2 regions of the Bacillus sp. JK106 genome follow, and region 2 is predicted to be linked to the other one. Evidence: predicted binding sites of a transcription regulator. Region 2 holds the regulator's gene; the other holds the start of a gene.
The links. Region 2 encodes NrdR, which represses ribonucleotide reductase genes. Its sites were predicted from a motif close to AACACNATATATNGTGTT; they were not measured.
Positions count from the first base shown of each region.

Region 1: the regulator NrdR is predicted to act here: its motif matches at 5,011-5,028, upstream of nrdI (class Ib ribonucleoside-diphosphate reductase assembly flavoprotein NrdI).

Region 1 covers NZ_JBSJQC010000002.1:917,256-924,644, forward strand. The annotation lists gene ACWJJS_RS09740 (poly-gamma-glutamate hydrolase family protein) at 1-670, shown strand, start outside; gene ACWJJS_RS09745 (OsmC family protein) at 731-1,183, shown strand; gene erbB (SMR family multidrug efflux transporter EbrB) at 1,197-1,550, opposite strand; gene erbA (SMR family multidrug efflux transporter EbrA) at 1,567-1,881, opposite strand; gene ACWJJS_RS09760 (hypothetical protein) at 2,020-2,325, opposite strand; gene ACWJJS_RS09765 (YmaF family protein) at 2,426-2,830, shown strand; gene miaA (tRNA (adenosine(37)-N6)-dimethylallyltransferase MiaA) at 2,929-3,873, shown strand; gene hfq (RNA chaperone Hfq) at 3,913-4,134, shown strand; gene ACWJJS_RS09780 (YmzC family protein) at 4,231-4,506, shown strand; gene ACWJJS_RS09785 (hypothetical protein) at 4,589-4,804, shown strand; gene nrdI (class Ib ribonucleoside-diphosphate reductase assembly flavoprotein NrdI) at 5,064-5,456, shown strand; gene nrdE (class 1b ribonucleoside-diphosphate reductase subunit alpha) at 5,416-7,389, shown strand, end outside.
Region 2 covers NZ_JBSJQC010000003.1:767,663-775,051, forward strand. The annotation lists gene thrS (threonine--tRNA ligase) at 1-44, opposite strand, end outside; gene ytxC (putative sporulation protein YtxC) at 454-1,284, opposite strand; gene ACWJJS_RS14300 (TVP38/TMEM64 family protein) at 1,350-1,991, opposite strand; gene dnaI (primosomal protein DnaI) at 2,023-2,958, opposite strand; gene ACWJJS_RS14310 (replication initiation and membrane attachment family protein) at 2,983-4,392, opposite strand; gene nrdR (transcriptional regulator NrdR) at 4,504-4,962, opposite strand; gene speD (adenosylmethionine decarboxylase) at 5,211-5,591, opposite strand; gene ACWJJS_RS14325 (glyceraldehyde-3-phosphate dehydrogenase) at 5,830-6,852, opposite strand; gene ACWJJS_RS14330 (winged helix-turn-helix transcriptional regulator) at 7,060-7,389, opposite strand, start outside.

The DNA.
Region 1 (7,389 bases), on a different contig from region 2:
AATGGTCTTACTAATAAGATGTGCTCATTATGCGTCAGACCCTGATCCCTCGAATTCTTCTGATACATACACAGATTTTAAAGATCTGGCTGAACATGAAGACCCCGATGATTATCATATATCGTACAATAAGCGAAAGGGGAGCCCCGTATTGATCATGTCGCCGCACGGAGGGAGAATTGAGGGCGGGGTGAGCGAGATCGTCCGCTCTTTCAGGAATGATTATTCAACCTACCTGTTTGAGGGATTAAAAGCGCATGATAACCAGACTCTTCATATTACGAGCACCAAGTTCGATGAGCCTTCAGCAGTCGAAAGCATTAAGCAGCACCATTATGTTATCGCAGTTCACGGTTATAAAGGCGACGAGAAAAATACTCTTGTCGGAGGAAGCGACCGGAAGCGGGCGAAAAAATTGGTGAGAGCTCTCAAACGAAACGGATTTCCTGCAGAATTGGCAACCTCAAAAACCGGTCTGGCCGGGGTTGACACCGAAAATATCAATAACCAGGCGCAAACCGGGCTTAGTATACAGCTTGAGATCAGCAGAGAACAGCGGGAAGCGTTTTTTGATAATTTTGATTACCGCGAAAGGGAATTCACAAAAACGGAGGAATTTTACCGGTTTGTCCGTACGATAAAAAGAGTGATCAATCAAGAGTATTCGTGAGCTTAAAAAAAGACAAACCAGTGAAAGGTGAGTAAACTGAAAAAAAAGGAGGTTTGTCCCTTGGCAAAACATCACTTTTATTTAAAAGCAAATTGGCCCGGAAATCGCAATGACGTCGGCGATATTAAAAGCGGCCGGCTGGAAACGGCTGTGTCCATTCCTAAGGAAATGGACGGACCCGGAGAAGGCACAAATCCTGATGAAATGCTGCTTGGAGCGGCCGCGACCTGTTATATTATAACGCTTGCGGCGATGATGGAAAGAAGCGGTCTGGATAAAGAAGATCTACATATGGAATCTGAAGGAATTGTAGACGTCACGAACGGTGTGTTCACGTACCAGAAAATCATTCACCGCCCGTTTATATTATTAAAGCCGGATGCAGCCGAAACGGACTTTACGCTCGCCAGGAAGTTAGCGCAAAAAGCGGAGTCCTCCTGTATGATTTCACGAGCGATCCAAGGAAACGTGGAGATGGAGCTTGAGGTTGAAGTAAAAGCTGCCCGCGCTTGACGAGTTCAAACGGTCAGCTCCGGGCCGTTTGATTTTTTTTAGCTTTTTGAGACTTGGAACGGTTCAGCAGGATGACGCCCGTGATGACAAAAATAAGCCCGATCATCATTTTGGCTGTCATGGCTTCCTTAAAAACAAAAAAGCCGACAATTGCCGTTAAAGCCGTGCCGACACCTGACCATGTCGCGTATGCGGCGGATAAATCAAGGCTTTTCAAAGAGAAGCTCAAAAACATAAAAGAGGCTCCGATTCCGGCAATGACGCCGAGAGCGGGCCATAAGTGCGTAAAACCGTCCGACAGCTTCAGCATCGTGCTTCCAAACACTTCTGATACAATGGCTAATGCCAGGCAGAGTAATCCTTTCATATCATGCTTCTCCTTTCTACCAATTCATCAGAATGACACCGGCCAATAAGAATACAAGTCCGATGACGGCCTGCTTGTCCAGTTTTTCATGAAACCATTTCGCTCCGATAATGGATGCGAGCACCGTTCCGGCTCCGCTCCATGTTGCATAGGATAAGCTGAGCGGAATGAGATTCAGTGTCAGTGAAAGCATATAAAAGGCCAATGAATAGCCTGCCACTACAAGCGCGCTTGGCAAAAACCGCGTAAATCCGCGGGAGACCTTCAGCATGGCCGCGCCGATTGACTCTGATAAAATAGCAATTGTGAGGAAGATATAACCCAGAATCATATCAAATCCCCCTCTCATCATAATCCTTATGCCTTTTGTTTAAGGCAGTAAAATAAAATAATATCCGAACTTTGCCCGCCAAGTCAAGACATTAGGCCTATATAAAAAGGCCCCTGAAAGGAGCCCTTTTTGATTGTCTTAGTAGTAATACGGATAGTAAGGGTAGCCGTAACCTCCGTACAAATACGGGTTGAACAAAGCGCTTCCGACAAGCCCCCCGACAAGCCCTCCGACAAACGGTCCGCCGTAAAAACCAAACGGCCGTCCGAACCCGCCAAACCAAGGGCGGCCAAACCAAGGCCGGCCAAAACCAAAACCCGGCCGCCCGAAGCCGAATCCGAATCCGGGACGCCCGAACCCGAAGCCCGGCCGTCCAAACCCAAATCCGGGCCGTCCAAACTGTCTCATATCACTATCTGCTTCGTATGTGTATTCTTCATTCATAATTTAGGTACCTCCAAGAATAAATTTGAGATGATAACAGAGTATTCAGCCCACCAATTTTTGATTGGGCGTTTATCAAAAAATAAAGGAGTGAGCTTTTGTGGGCCTGTATCAGTCCGATTGGTCAAAAAAACCTCCGCACACACACGCATACCGGGCTGTTACGGATGTAGTGCAGGGGCATTACCATGTGATCGAAGGCTTTTCGCAGCCGGAGAACGGCAGCAATACAGATGAGCATACACATTTCTATACGGGCATCACCTCGTTTGAAAACGGCCATTTTCATAGGTATTACGGCATTTCCGGCCCTGCCATCCCGAGGGTTGACGGAACACATTACCATGAGCTTTCAGAGACCACCTTTGCCGCCTACAATGAGCCGATTCAGATCCAGCACGGCGGCGTCGTTTACGATCCGCGGGAGAAAGGACGGAAAACGCACCGCCATACGCTCAAAGGAAAAACGAGAGAGGTTGTCGGAAACGAGCCGATCGGGTGGTAGCGGATGTTTAGCGCTCAGGAAAAAGGGCAAAATGGATAGGTGCCTGAAGAAATGAATGCTATAATTAGGGGGAGATTTATAAAAGAGAGTGATACATATTGAAAAATAAAAAACAGCCTGTCGTCATACTCGTCGGACCGACGGCAGTCGGAAAAACAAAACTAAGCATCGGACTCGCGAAAATGCTGAATGCGGAAATCATCAGCGGAGATTCCATGCAGGTATATAAAGGGATGGACATCGGAACGGCCAAAGTCACCGAAGAAGAGACAGAAGGCGTGCCGCATCACCTGATTGATATTTTGGAGCCGTCCGACACTTTTTCAACGGCGGATTATCAGAAAATGGTAAGGGGAAAAATCACCGAGATTGCCGGTAGAGGAAAGCTGCCGATGATTGTTGGGGGGACGGGTCTGTACATTCAGTCCGTGCTGTATGACTATACGTTCACGGAAAACTCCGGCGACCCTGTATTCCGGGAGCGCATGGAGAAACTGGCGGCTGAAGAAGGGGCGGAAGCGCTTCATGCCAAGCTTGCGGCAGCCGACCCGGAAGCGGCGGCAGCCATTCATCAAAACAATACGCGAAGAGTCATCCGCGCGCTCGAAATCCTGCATGTATCGGGAAAAACAATGTCAGAGCATCTTAAAACCCAAAAACGGGAGCTGCTTTACAATGCGGTTCTTATCGGTCTTACAATGGACAGAGAAGTGCTGTACGGCCGGATTAACGAGCGCGTTGACCTGATGCTGGAAACCGGCCTTCTTGACGAAGTAAAGCGGCTGTATGATATGAATATCCGGGACAGCCAATCGATTCAGGCAATCGGCTATAAAGAGCTGTATGAATATCTTGATGGAAAAGTGCCGCTCCCTCAGGCTGTGGAGCAATTAAAACAAAATTCAAGGCGATATGCGAAACGCCAGCTGACCTGGTTTCGCAATAAAATGCCCGTTTCATGGACAGATATGACGCCGCCTGTTGATATTGAGCAGAAAAAAAAGGAAATTTTCGAGTGCATAGCAGGAAAACTGGAAATTTAATCGAAACAGTATTGTATTGAGAACCAAGGAGGACGAAACATGAAACCGATTAATATTCAAGATCAGTTTTTGAATCAAATCCGAAAAGACAATACGTTCGTCACGGTGTTTTTACTCAACGGCTTTCAGCTTCGCGGCCAGGTAAAAGGCTTTGACAACTTTACCGTTTTGCTCGAAACGGAGGGGAAGCAGCAGCTTATTTATAAACATGCCATCTCCACGTTCGCCCCGCAAAAAAACGTCCAGCTTGAGCTTGAATAGACTTTTTGACAAAGACCATGAACAATGGTCTTTTTCTATGCGCGTCTGTATATTGCAGGCCGTATATCGGAAAGATAAAAGGGGGTACGGAAAATCGTGTTCGAAAGTGAAAATGAACTGAGAAGAATCAGGATTACGCTCGTTTGGATCGCTGTTTTTTTGCTGTTTGGAGCTTGCAGCAATCACGAGACGGTGGTGACGGATGATGACGGCGGCTTGGCGGATGCCGAACCGCAGACAGAAGGCATGGTGCAGCTGGAACATAATCGTTTCGGCATTGTCGAGGACGGTTACTTAAAAATATACCGCTATGATGAAAAAACGAATAAAATCGAACTGAAAAAAGAAACGGCGCTGGATGAGCTTGAATAAATTTCACAAGCGTTCGAATTTACAAAGCGGGCCGCACAAGCTACACTAAGTACTGACATTGATCATGCAGAGGGTGAGACGATTGAAACACAAGGTGATAATCAACCATTGGGAAGAAACTTGTGAAGATGATTCCTGCTATGAATATGGAACCAGCATCATCGTTGACGGCAAAGAACTGATCAGAGAGGCTTCCATCACAAGCGCTCTGAAAGCCGTACTGAAAGAAATCGGTGCTGATGTGGAGATTGAAGAAACCGTTGAAAGCGAAAAAAAATGTGATTCTTACAAAAAATAAGAATAAAAGTCTAGACTACTAAGCAGTTTTTTTTCATGTTATGATAGACATCGGCTTACACATGACACCTTGAGTAGGATGAGAGATGATTCTCGTTCTGCTCTCTTTTTTGGGCGTTAATCGGGCCGGAGCCAAAGTCCGCTCTTTCAAAAATATGAATTTTTTATAAATCGATCTCAATATGTTGTGTTTTTCTCAGAGGTTAGTATACTATATATAGTGTTAAGAGATTCATTATTTTTGATAGGTCGTGATAAGGATGGTTCAAATCATATTTGATTCAAAGACAGGGAATGTTCAGCGTTTTGTGAATAAAACAGACTTTCAGCTGATCCGCAAGGTGGACGAAACGGACCACGTGGACACTCCGTTTGTTTTGGTCACCTACACGACAAACTTCGGTCAGGTACCGGCATCAACACAATCATTTCTCGAAAAATACGCCCATCTCTTATTAGGAGTCGCTGCGAGCGGCAACAAAGTATGGGGCGATAACTTTGCAAAAAGCGCCGATACCATCTCTAGACAATATCAGGTGCCGATCTTGCACAAATTTGAACTCAGCGGCACATCTAAAGACGTTGAATTGTTTACTCAGGAGGTAGAAAGAGTTGTCACAAAATCAAGTGCCAAAATGGATCCAGTTAAATAACGAAATCATGATCCAACAAGATGGAAAATTCCAGTTTGATAAAGATAAAGAGGCTGTACATAGCTATTTTGTAGACTATATCAATCAAAACACAGTTTTCTTTCACGATTTAAAAGAGAAGCTGGATTATTTGATTGAAAACCAATACTACGAAGAGGAATTCTTAAGCCTTTATTCTTTTGAAGACATTAAAGAAGTGTTTAAGACAGCTTACGCTAAGAAGTTTCGTTTTCCTTCCTTCATGAGTGCGTTTAAATTCTATAATGACTATGCTTTGAAAACGAATGACAAGAAAAAAATCCTCGAGCGTTATGAGGACCGGATCTCAATTGTTGCGCTGTTCTTCGCAAACGGCGACACTGAGAAAGCAAAAGAATATGTGAACTTGATGATCAATCAGGAATATCAGCCAAGCACACCGACATTTTTGAATGCCGGCAGAAAACGCCGCGGAGAACTTGTGAGCTGTTTCTTGCTCGAAGTCAATGATTCCTTAAACGATATTTCACGGGCGATCGATATTTCCATGCAGCTGTCTAAATTGGGCGGCGGGGTTTCTCTTAATCTGTCCAAGCTCCGCGCGAAAGGTGAAGCGATTAAAGATGTTGAAAACGCCACAAAAGGTGTTGTAGGCGTCATGAAGCTTCTTGATAATGCGTTCCGCTACGCTGACCAAATGGGGCAGAGACAAGGCTCAGGCGCGGCATACCTGAACATTTTCCACCGGGATATTAATGATTTTCTTGATACGAAAAAAATCTCGGCTGATGAAGATGTCCGCGTTAAAACCCTTTCCATCGGCGTCGTGATTCCGGACAAGTTTGTCGAGCTTGCGCGTGAGGATAAAGCCGCTTATGTCTTTTATCCGCATACGATTTATAAAGAATACGGCCAGCATATGGACGAAATGGACATGACGGCGATGTATGAGGAGCTTGTCGACAACCCGCGCGTCAAAAAAGAAAAAGTAAATGCGCGCAAATTGCTTGAAAAGCTTGCCGTTCTCCGTTCTGAGTCAGGCTATCCGTACATTATGTTCCAGGATAACGTAAACAAAGAGCACGCGAATAACCACGTATCAAAAGTGAAATTCTCGAACCTTTGCTCTGAGGTGCTTCAGGCGTCACAGGTTTCAGCTTACACAGATTATGACGAGGAAGACGAAATCGGCCTGGACATTTCCTGCAACCTTGGTTCTTTAAATATTTTAAATGTCATGAAACATAAATCGATTGAGCGCACGGTGAAACTCGCGACGGATTCCCTGACTCATGTCTCCGAGACGACGGATATCCGCAACGCGCCGGCAGTCAGACGCGCAAACAAAGCGATGAAGTCGATCGGTCTAGGCGCGATGAACCTGCACGGCTACCTTGCCCAAAACGGCATCGCTTACGAAAGCCCGGAAGCAAGAGACTTCGCGAATACGTTCTTTATGATGGTGAACTTTTATTCCATCCAGCGTTCAGCTGAGCTTGCAAAAGAAAAAGGCGAAACGTTTGAGCATTATGAAGGCTCCACTTATGCAACGGGAGAATATTTCAATAAATATATCGAAAAAGAATTCTCGCCGGCATACGAAAAAATCGCTGCGCTCTTTGAAGGCATGCACATCCCGACAATCGAAGACTGGAAAGAGCTGAAGGCGTTTGTCGCTGAAAACGGCATGTACCACAGCTACAGACTGTGCATCGCGCCGACAGGCTCCATTTCCTATGTCCAATCCAGCACGGCGTCCGTTATGCCGATCATGGAACGGATCGAAGAAAGAACATACGGAAATTCAAAAACGTATTACCCGATGCCGGGGTTAGCGTCTAATAACTGGTTCTTCTACAAAGAAGCTTATGATATGGATATGTTCAAAGTGGTGGATATGATCGCGACAATCCAGCAGCATATCGATCAGGGAATCAGCTTTACCCTGTTTTTG
Region 2 (7,389 bases):
TTTACCGCTCCGTCCGGAAATGTGATGTTGATCATATCTGACATCTTCGTCACTCCTTTTTTTATGCAAATCAAAAACCCCGCCCCCTATGAAAGGGACGAGGTTAAATAAACGGAATCGTGGTTCCACCCTTTTTTCCGCACGGCCGATTGTTTCGGCACCTGCGGCTCTAAACTCTGTAACGGGAGTTCCCGTCAGCTATTACTGGCGCTTATTCCGGCGTTCACAGCTGAAGTTCAAAGGCGGTAAAGACAATGATCCATAGCTGGAAAGCTTTCAGCCTGGGCTCTCCTCTCTTATAAAGCCGGTATCAATGCTTCATGTCCTTATCAATACGTGTAGCAATCATTAATCTTTTATGTATTATAAAATGTCTGTGAGAAAAATGCAACTCGGTTTTCCGTCTGATTTCGCACAGACAGCCCTGCCGCTTACGCAAGGCCGTCCGAGCGGCTATCCTTCCGTCTTCTCGGCTGCAAACGCGCCCAACGGAAAAAGGCGCACCCTCTCCTGAAACACGTTTTGAATCGTTCTGGACATCATATGTTCCGGTTTGTCCGTATACAGTTCTACCGTCTCAGGCGCAATGGAGATCAGCGGCGCAAGGAGATGGGAATCTATATACATCGGGTGCTCCCGCACAAACCGTCTGTCTATGTATTTTTTCTGTTCCCGTTCTGACACATAGCGCAGCTCCCACAGCGTAAAAGCCCGGTCATGTACGATGCGGACTTTCTTCATCCGCGGCGGATTGGATGTCACATAATCTCTCAGAGACTGGATAAAGTTTTGATATTCCTGTTCCATCCGGTATTCATCTATCGCAGCCTCCGCGTATTCTCTGAGCCTCTCATAATACCTGCCGAGCCGGAACGTCTGAAACGAACGCACGGAAAAAACACCCGCATCAAGTGAAATCGTCCGGAGCGCATCTGAAATAAACTGTGTGCGCGGCTCTTTCTTCGGCTCAAACGGATGATCCTCAAGCTCTCCTTCCATAATGCTGTGTGCAAGCTGAAGGATTTGCTGCTGTTCATCCTGATCGGTGAAGCAGTATGCGTCCTCAATAAGCGAAAGCATATGCTCGTCTTCTTTGCATTCCAAAAAAAACCTGACAAGTATCGGCTCAATAAAGCGCTGAACGCAAAAAGCCGTTTCAGACCTTGCGATTCCGACTTTTTTTATGCCTTCACGGACAATAAAATGTCTCCGGTCGTCCGATTGCTGAATGAGATGTAAAAAAGCGGCGGTATCGTGGTCATCTTCAAAGATCACTTCAAGCATATTTGTCCCCCCTTACGGCATCTGTTACAAGTATATGGGGGATGTTTTTAAAATAGACGTAAAGGTTAGCTTTCACCGCCGAACAAATGACGCACCTTCTTTTTAAATATAACGGGAAGCGATAAAAATACGACGTAAAGACAGATCACGCAGAGTACGGTCAGCACATTGCCGGACATAAAGCTCGCGCCGAGCACATTCAGGACGATCGTCCCCGGAATGATGCCCGCTGCGGTCGCCAAAAAATACGTTACCGGCCTGACTTTCGATAGGCCCGCGGCATAGCTGATCACATCAAAGTTAACAGGCAGAATGCGCAGGATAAAAATATAAAAGAAGCCATTGGTTTTCATCTGCTTTTGAATGGCTTCCATTTTTCCATGACGGCTTTTCTCATTAAAGGCAAACAGCCCCGCCGCAAAAAAAGACGCGGCGGCAGCGCCCATTGAGCCCGCCAGCGTATACATGGTGCCGAAAAACGGGCCGAACGCCAATCCTCCGGCGACGGAAACGATTGATACGGGAAACAGCACAAAAGGCCTGACGATGGAAATTCCGATAAACACAAGCGGCGCAAAAACACCGAACGATAACACCCACAGCCGGATCTCCTTAGGCGACAGATTCAGATATTTGCGGTTTGCCCACAGCAAAAGACCCGCTCCCGCCGCAGCCGCAGCCCAAGTGACAGCCTTCTTATTCCTCATTCCCTCAAATCCTTCCCATTGGACGCCGGCATCATGAACGGCGGCGGTTTTCCCCGTCAAGACGGACGGGCGAAGCCAAATATAAAATCCGCTCCATCAGTCTTGCCGCTTTTACTTCTTCCTTTTCTCCCCGCTGTGAATACGTAAAATGATGCTTCAGCTCGTCTGGTGAAAAATTAGACGAGAAGAAAGTGGGAAGCTGCTGGCTCATTCTGTGCTGAAGCACGGTGCCGATGACTTCATCCCTGACCCAGCTTGTCATTGATTCCGCTCCGATGTCATCAAGCATCAGTACGGGCGTCGTTTTCACCATATTCAGTTTCGCCTCCAGCGACTGATCCTGGAGCGAGTTTTTCAGCTCTCTGACAAATTCGGGAACATATACGATCATTGATGAATACTCTTTTTCCGCCAGTTCGTTGGCAATGGCGGCTAAAATAAATGTCTTTCCGATTCCGAATTTTCCGTACAGATACAGGCCTTTGCCTTTTCCCGTTTCATTATAGCTCTTCAGAAAATCCGTCACATGCTGGAAAATGCCGAGTCTGCTCGGATCGGTAATGTCGATCTGCTGAAACGTCGCGCCGAGAAGATCCTGCTGGATATACATGCTCTTCATCAGGGACTTTTGCCTTTTCTGGCGGTCGAGCTTTCTCTTTTCCGGACATTCGTAATATTCAATATCAATGGAACGCCCGTTGATCACAAGCTTCGGATGGTAGCCTTCAAGCAGGCTGTTCGTCCGGCTGTCTTTCGAACAGAAGGCGCACTGTTTGCTTTGCTGAACGAATTCGTACAGTTTATTTAACCCTCTGTCAATCATGCTTTGATTGATTACATCTTTCTGTTCCTTCAAAAAAGCCTGGACGTCTTCGTCGGCCATGACTTGCTGCTGCATTCGTTCCAGGCGTTTTTGAAAGTCAGGTCTTTTCGTCACGCCTTCTAAGGATCGGCTGATCGGTTCCATTCAATATCACCCCGCTTCTCTGTCTCAATAGGCAGAGTATTTTTTCAGTTTTTTCATTTCTTCCATCATTTTTTTCTTCTGTTCTTCAAGATCCTGTGCGGAAAGAGCCGGCTGTTCTTGTTTCTTCCCGGTTTCTTCTTCTTTCATCCAATCAGGGCGCTTTTCTTCCCGGACGGTTTTTTTGCTGCGCGCCGCGCCGTTTGTTTTGCCGTCCGCCCAATCAAGATATTGCCTGTGCTCTTCGATTGCGAGCTTCATTGCTTCCCGTACCGTTTTGACTTTCTTTCTGGCCCAGTGGGCGGCGATTTTTTGGATATAGTTTTTGGACAGCTTCATATCCGTTTTCAGCATGACATAATAAATCAGCACATTGGTGACGCCGGGCTCAAGCTTTTGTTCGAACATAATATCGGCGATGATCTGCAGGTCGGCTTTTGACGGCTCGGTCCCGTCCGCAATGTCCTGAAGAAGCTTTCTCGGTGATATGGTCTCAAGCTGTGCGATGAGTTCGCCGTTCAATGAATCGTCCTTTTCCGTCCGGTTTTCTCTCAAGGTGACAGGCTGTGTTTTATCAATCAGTTCCGGAAGCTTGCCGCTTCTTTCAATTTGGTACCAGTCGCTGGCCGCTTTCCTCAGCGCTTCTGCCGTTATCGTATCCTGTTCATTAATTGCGGTCATGACGACGTGCTGCATGGAGATAGGATCTATTCCGTATAAATATGAAAGCTTTTTAATGCTCTCCCGCACATCCTGTGTGATTGATTTGCGCGGTATCATCGTTTCTGATAACCCCGCCAAAAACAGCTCAAAATCAAACACTTCCTCCGTCACCGTATAGGAAGGCGCTTGTCCGACAGACGCCGTCTCATAGTCCTCGGGGAGCTTCATCGCCTCTTCCATATCAGGCGTCATTTTCCATTCACTCGGCTGAAAAGAGGCAAAGGCGTGATTAAACGGACGGGTAATTTCCCTTGCGCCCGCGCCGACGGAAGGGTGCGTGTAAAATTGTCTCAGCTGCTGGTATTTCGTTTTACCGACTCTGTTATAAAGAAAGACATTCAGCATGCCGTCTTCAAAAAAATCATTCGGCCTGAGCGGGGGCAGCAGCTCATAAATAAACATCCGCTCTTTTTGCTCGGACTCCCGGATATACACTTTCAGCAGCCCGATTCCTTCAAGCTTTCCCTGTTCATGATGAATCTTTTTTAAATTTGACTGCATCATGCCCATCAGCTGCCTGTGCGTGGATTCCGCTCCCCACAAGCGGTTCTGCTCAAGCTCCCCCCACAAGGTCATATAAAGGGAGAATGCAAAAGAACCGATCAGCGGCTGGTACAGATGTGTCAAAACCTGTCTGTCGACATCCTGAAGAAGCGAACGGCTTTTGACCGTATAAGGATCTACAGGCAATACGTCATTCCAATAGTCAGCCATGATTCTCAAACCTTCCGATATGTTTCTACTCTCATTTTACACCGTTTCTGCGATCTATCAAATGCCAATTTTGCTCATGAGAAAAGAGCCAGACACAATCTCTTAGCTCTCTCAGCGTTCTTTCTTTATTAAATCTTTCAATTCATCGATAAACACGTTTATATCCTTAAACTGCCGGTAGACGGAGGCAAAGCGGACATAAGACACCTCATCGATTTTCGCCAGGCGGTCCATTACCATTTCTCCGACAAGTTCGCTTTTGACTTCAGATACGCCTTGGTTTCTCAGCTCTTTTTCAATGTCAAAGCACATGTCTTCCAATGTTTTTAAAGGAACGGGCCTTTTTTCACAAGCTTTAATTAACCCGCGCAGCATTTTTTCACGGCTGAATTCTTCCCGGACGCCTTCTTTTTTCACGACGATCAGAGGCATCTCTTCAAACTTCTCAAATGTAGTGAAGCGGTAATGGCAGGCTTCGCATTCCCGCCTTCTGCGGATTGATTTCCCTTCGTCCGCAGGCCGTGAATCAAGTACGCGGGAACCGTTATGCTGGCATGAAGGACATTTCAAATTGGATCAGCTCCCATCTGTTTCGTTGCTGTAATGCGGTTCGCAAGCTTCCGGTAAATGCCCGCCAACGTTTCTAGGATGAGCCTATTTGTTGGGAGAGCCGATAGACCGGCCTTATCTTTTCTATTTTACAAAAAAAATGCTTAAAGAAAAAGCAATGCTGTTTTTTTACATTAGAAAAGGAGCATCAGCTTCAAAGCGCGTAATGGCTTTTTCAGCTTAGCTCCCTTGTGTTTGCGTTTTGAAAATTACAGTACTTTCGCTTGTGCCTGTTTAATCTGTACAGGCCCCATTCCTCTCGGTATTTCAATGTTTTCTCTTGTATCTGCATGTAATGCGTCCGCAATGTAATCCGCAGCCACATTAGGATCCAGGTCTCCACAAGTATAAACATCAATGCTTGCATATCCGTGTTCAGGAAAACTGTGAATCGTTAAATGTGACTCAGAGATAATAACGACTCCGCTTACGCCTTGCGGTGCAAATTTGTGAAATGCGACCTCGCGCACCTCAGCTCCTGATTTCAAAGCAGCATTTACAAACGTTTTTTCAATAAAATCCATGTCATTGAGCTTATCAAAATCGCATCCCCACAGCTCGGAGATGACGTGACGCCCCATTGTTTCCATAATCATGGACCCCCCTTAACAAGAATTAAAAAAGTGAATTTCCGAGAACTGACCCGGCCATTTACCACGGGGGAAAGTTAGTCCGGAGAGGTCCTAACCCTTTAAGTAATTCCGAAGCAGTCACGAGCAAGAAGTTCACGAAAGATAGTATACTGTGTTTAAGTTTATTTTGCAAGGTGTGTTTTTTGCGAATATGCCGTTAAGGGTTTTTTTCTAACAAATGTCCATGATCTTTAGTCTACACAGCTGACGGGTGTTTCATTCGCGCGGCGACGTGACGGATAAGATCAACGACCCGGCAGGAATATCCCCATTCATTGTCATACCAGGCGAGCACCTTTACTTTTCGGTCTTCCATCACCATCGTTGTCAGTCCGTCGATGATCGCAGAGTGTGAATTCGTATTATAATCCGAAGAAACGAGCGGCTCATCCGAATAATCAAGAATTCCGTACATCGACGTTTTTGCGGCTCTTTGGAAAGCGGCGTTCACTTGCTCGGCAGACACATCTGTTTTCAGATCGCAGACAAGGTCCACTAATGACACATTCGGAACGGGAACACGCAAAGCAAGACCGTGAAGTTTTCCTTTCAAATGAGGCAGCACGAGCGACAGCGCTTTAGCGGCGCCTGTAGAAGTCGGAATGATGGATTCTCCGCACGCTCTCGCCCTCCGCAGATCTTTATGCGGATTGTCGATATTTTTTTGATCATTCGTGTAAGCGTGAACAGTCGTCATCAGGCCGCTTTCAATCCCGAATTCCTGATCAAGCACTTTGACGACCGGCGCAAGGCAGTTTGTCGTGCAGGATGCATTTGAAATAATGACATGTTCATCGGGGTTGAACTGCTCTTCATTTACTCCCATGACAATGGTAACGTCTTCATTTTTGCCCGGAGCCGTTAAAATGACCTTTTTCGCCCCTGCTTCAATATGGCTCATCGCTTTTTCTTTTGAATTAAATTTCCCCGTTGCTTCTACAACGATGTCTATTCCGCATTCTTTCCACGGAAGCTCTCTCGGGTCCCGGCGATTGAACAGCATAATATGTTTTCCGTTGACAATCAGGCTGTCGTCAGCGGTCTCAACTTCTTGATCGTATTTGCCGTGAATTGTGTCATACTTTATCAAATGAGCAAGCGTTTCCGGGGGATAGCTTGCATTAATGGCTGTTATTTGAATTTGATCATCTTCCATTGCTTTTCTGAACACCATTCTTCCGATTCTTCCAAACCCGTTGATTGCTACTTTTACCTTCATGCTCAGGTCACCCCTTTTTAATATGCCACTCTAATTTACCTTTATTTATATATAGTATAACACATTAAAAGAAATCCGCCAGTACAACTTGATAAAAATCCACCCTTATACCGATCAATATGTTGTTCAATCGGTTTTTTTGCATATAAAATGATCTTTCTTCCATAAAAAAAGCAGGATCAGCGTCTCAGGCTGCCTGCTTTTTTCTTATATTTGTCCCGGTTCTTTAAATTTGTCATTTAAAATGCTGTCCTCTAACACGGAAGACACCTCGCCGTACCGTTTAGCAATATGCATCGCGCCCCAGTCACACAGCGCATTTAAAATTCTTTCCAGACTGTGCCCGTATTCACTCAGCTCGTATTCCACTTTCGGCGGCACCTGATTGTACACGATCCGGTTGATGACGCCGTCAGCTTCCAGCTCCCGCAATTGCTGTGTCAGCATCTTCTGGGTGATGTCCGGCATAAGCCGCTTCAATTCGCTTGTCCGTTTTTTCCCGCGCATGAGGTGGCAGAGGATCACACACTTCCATTT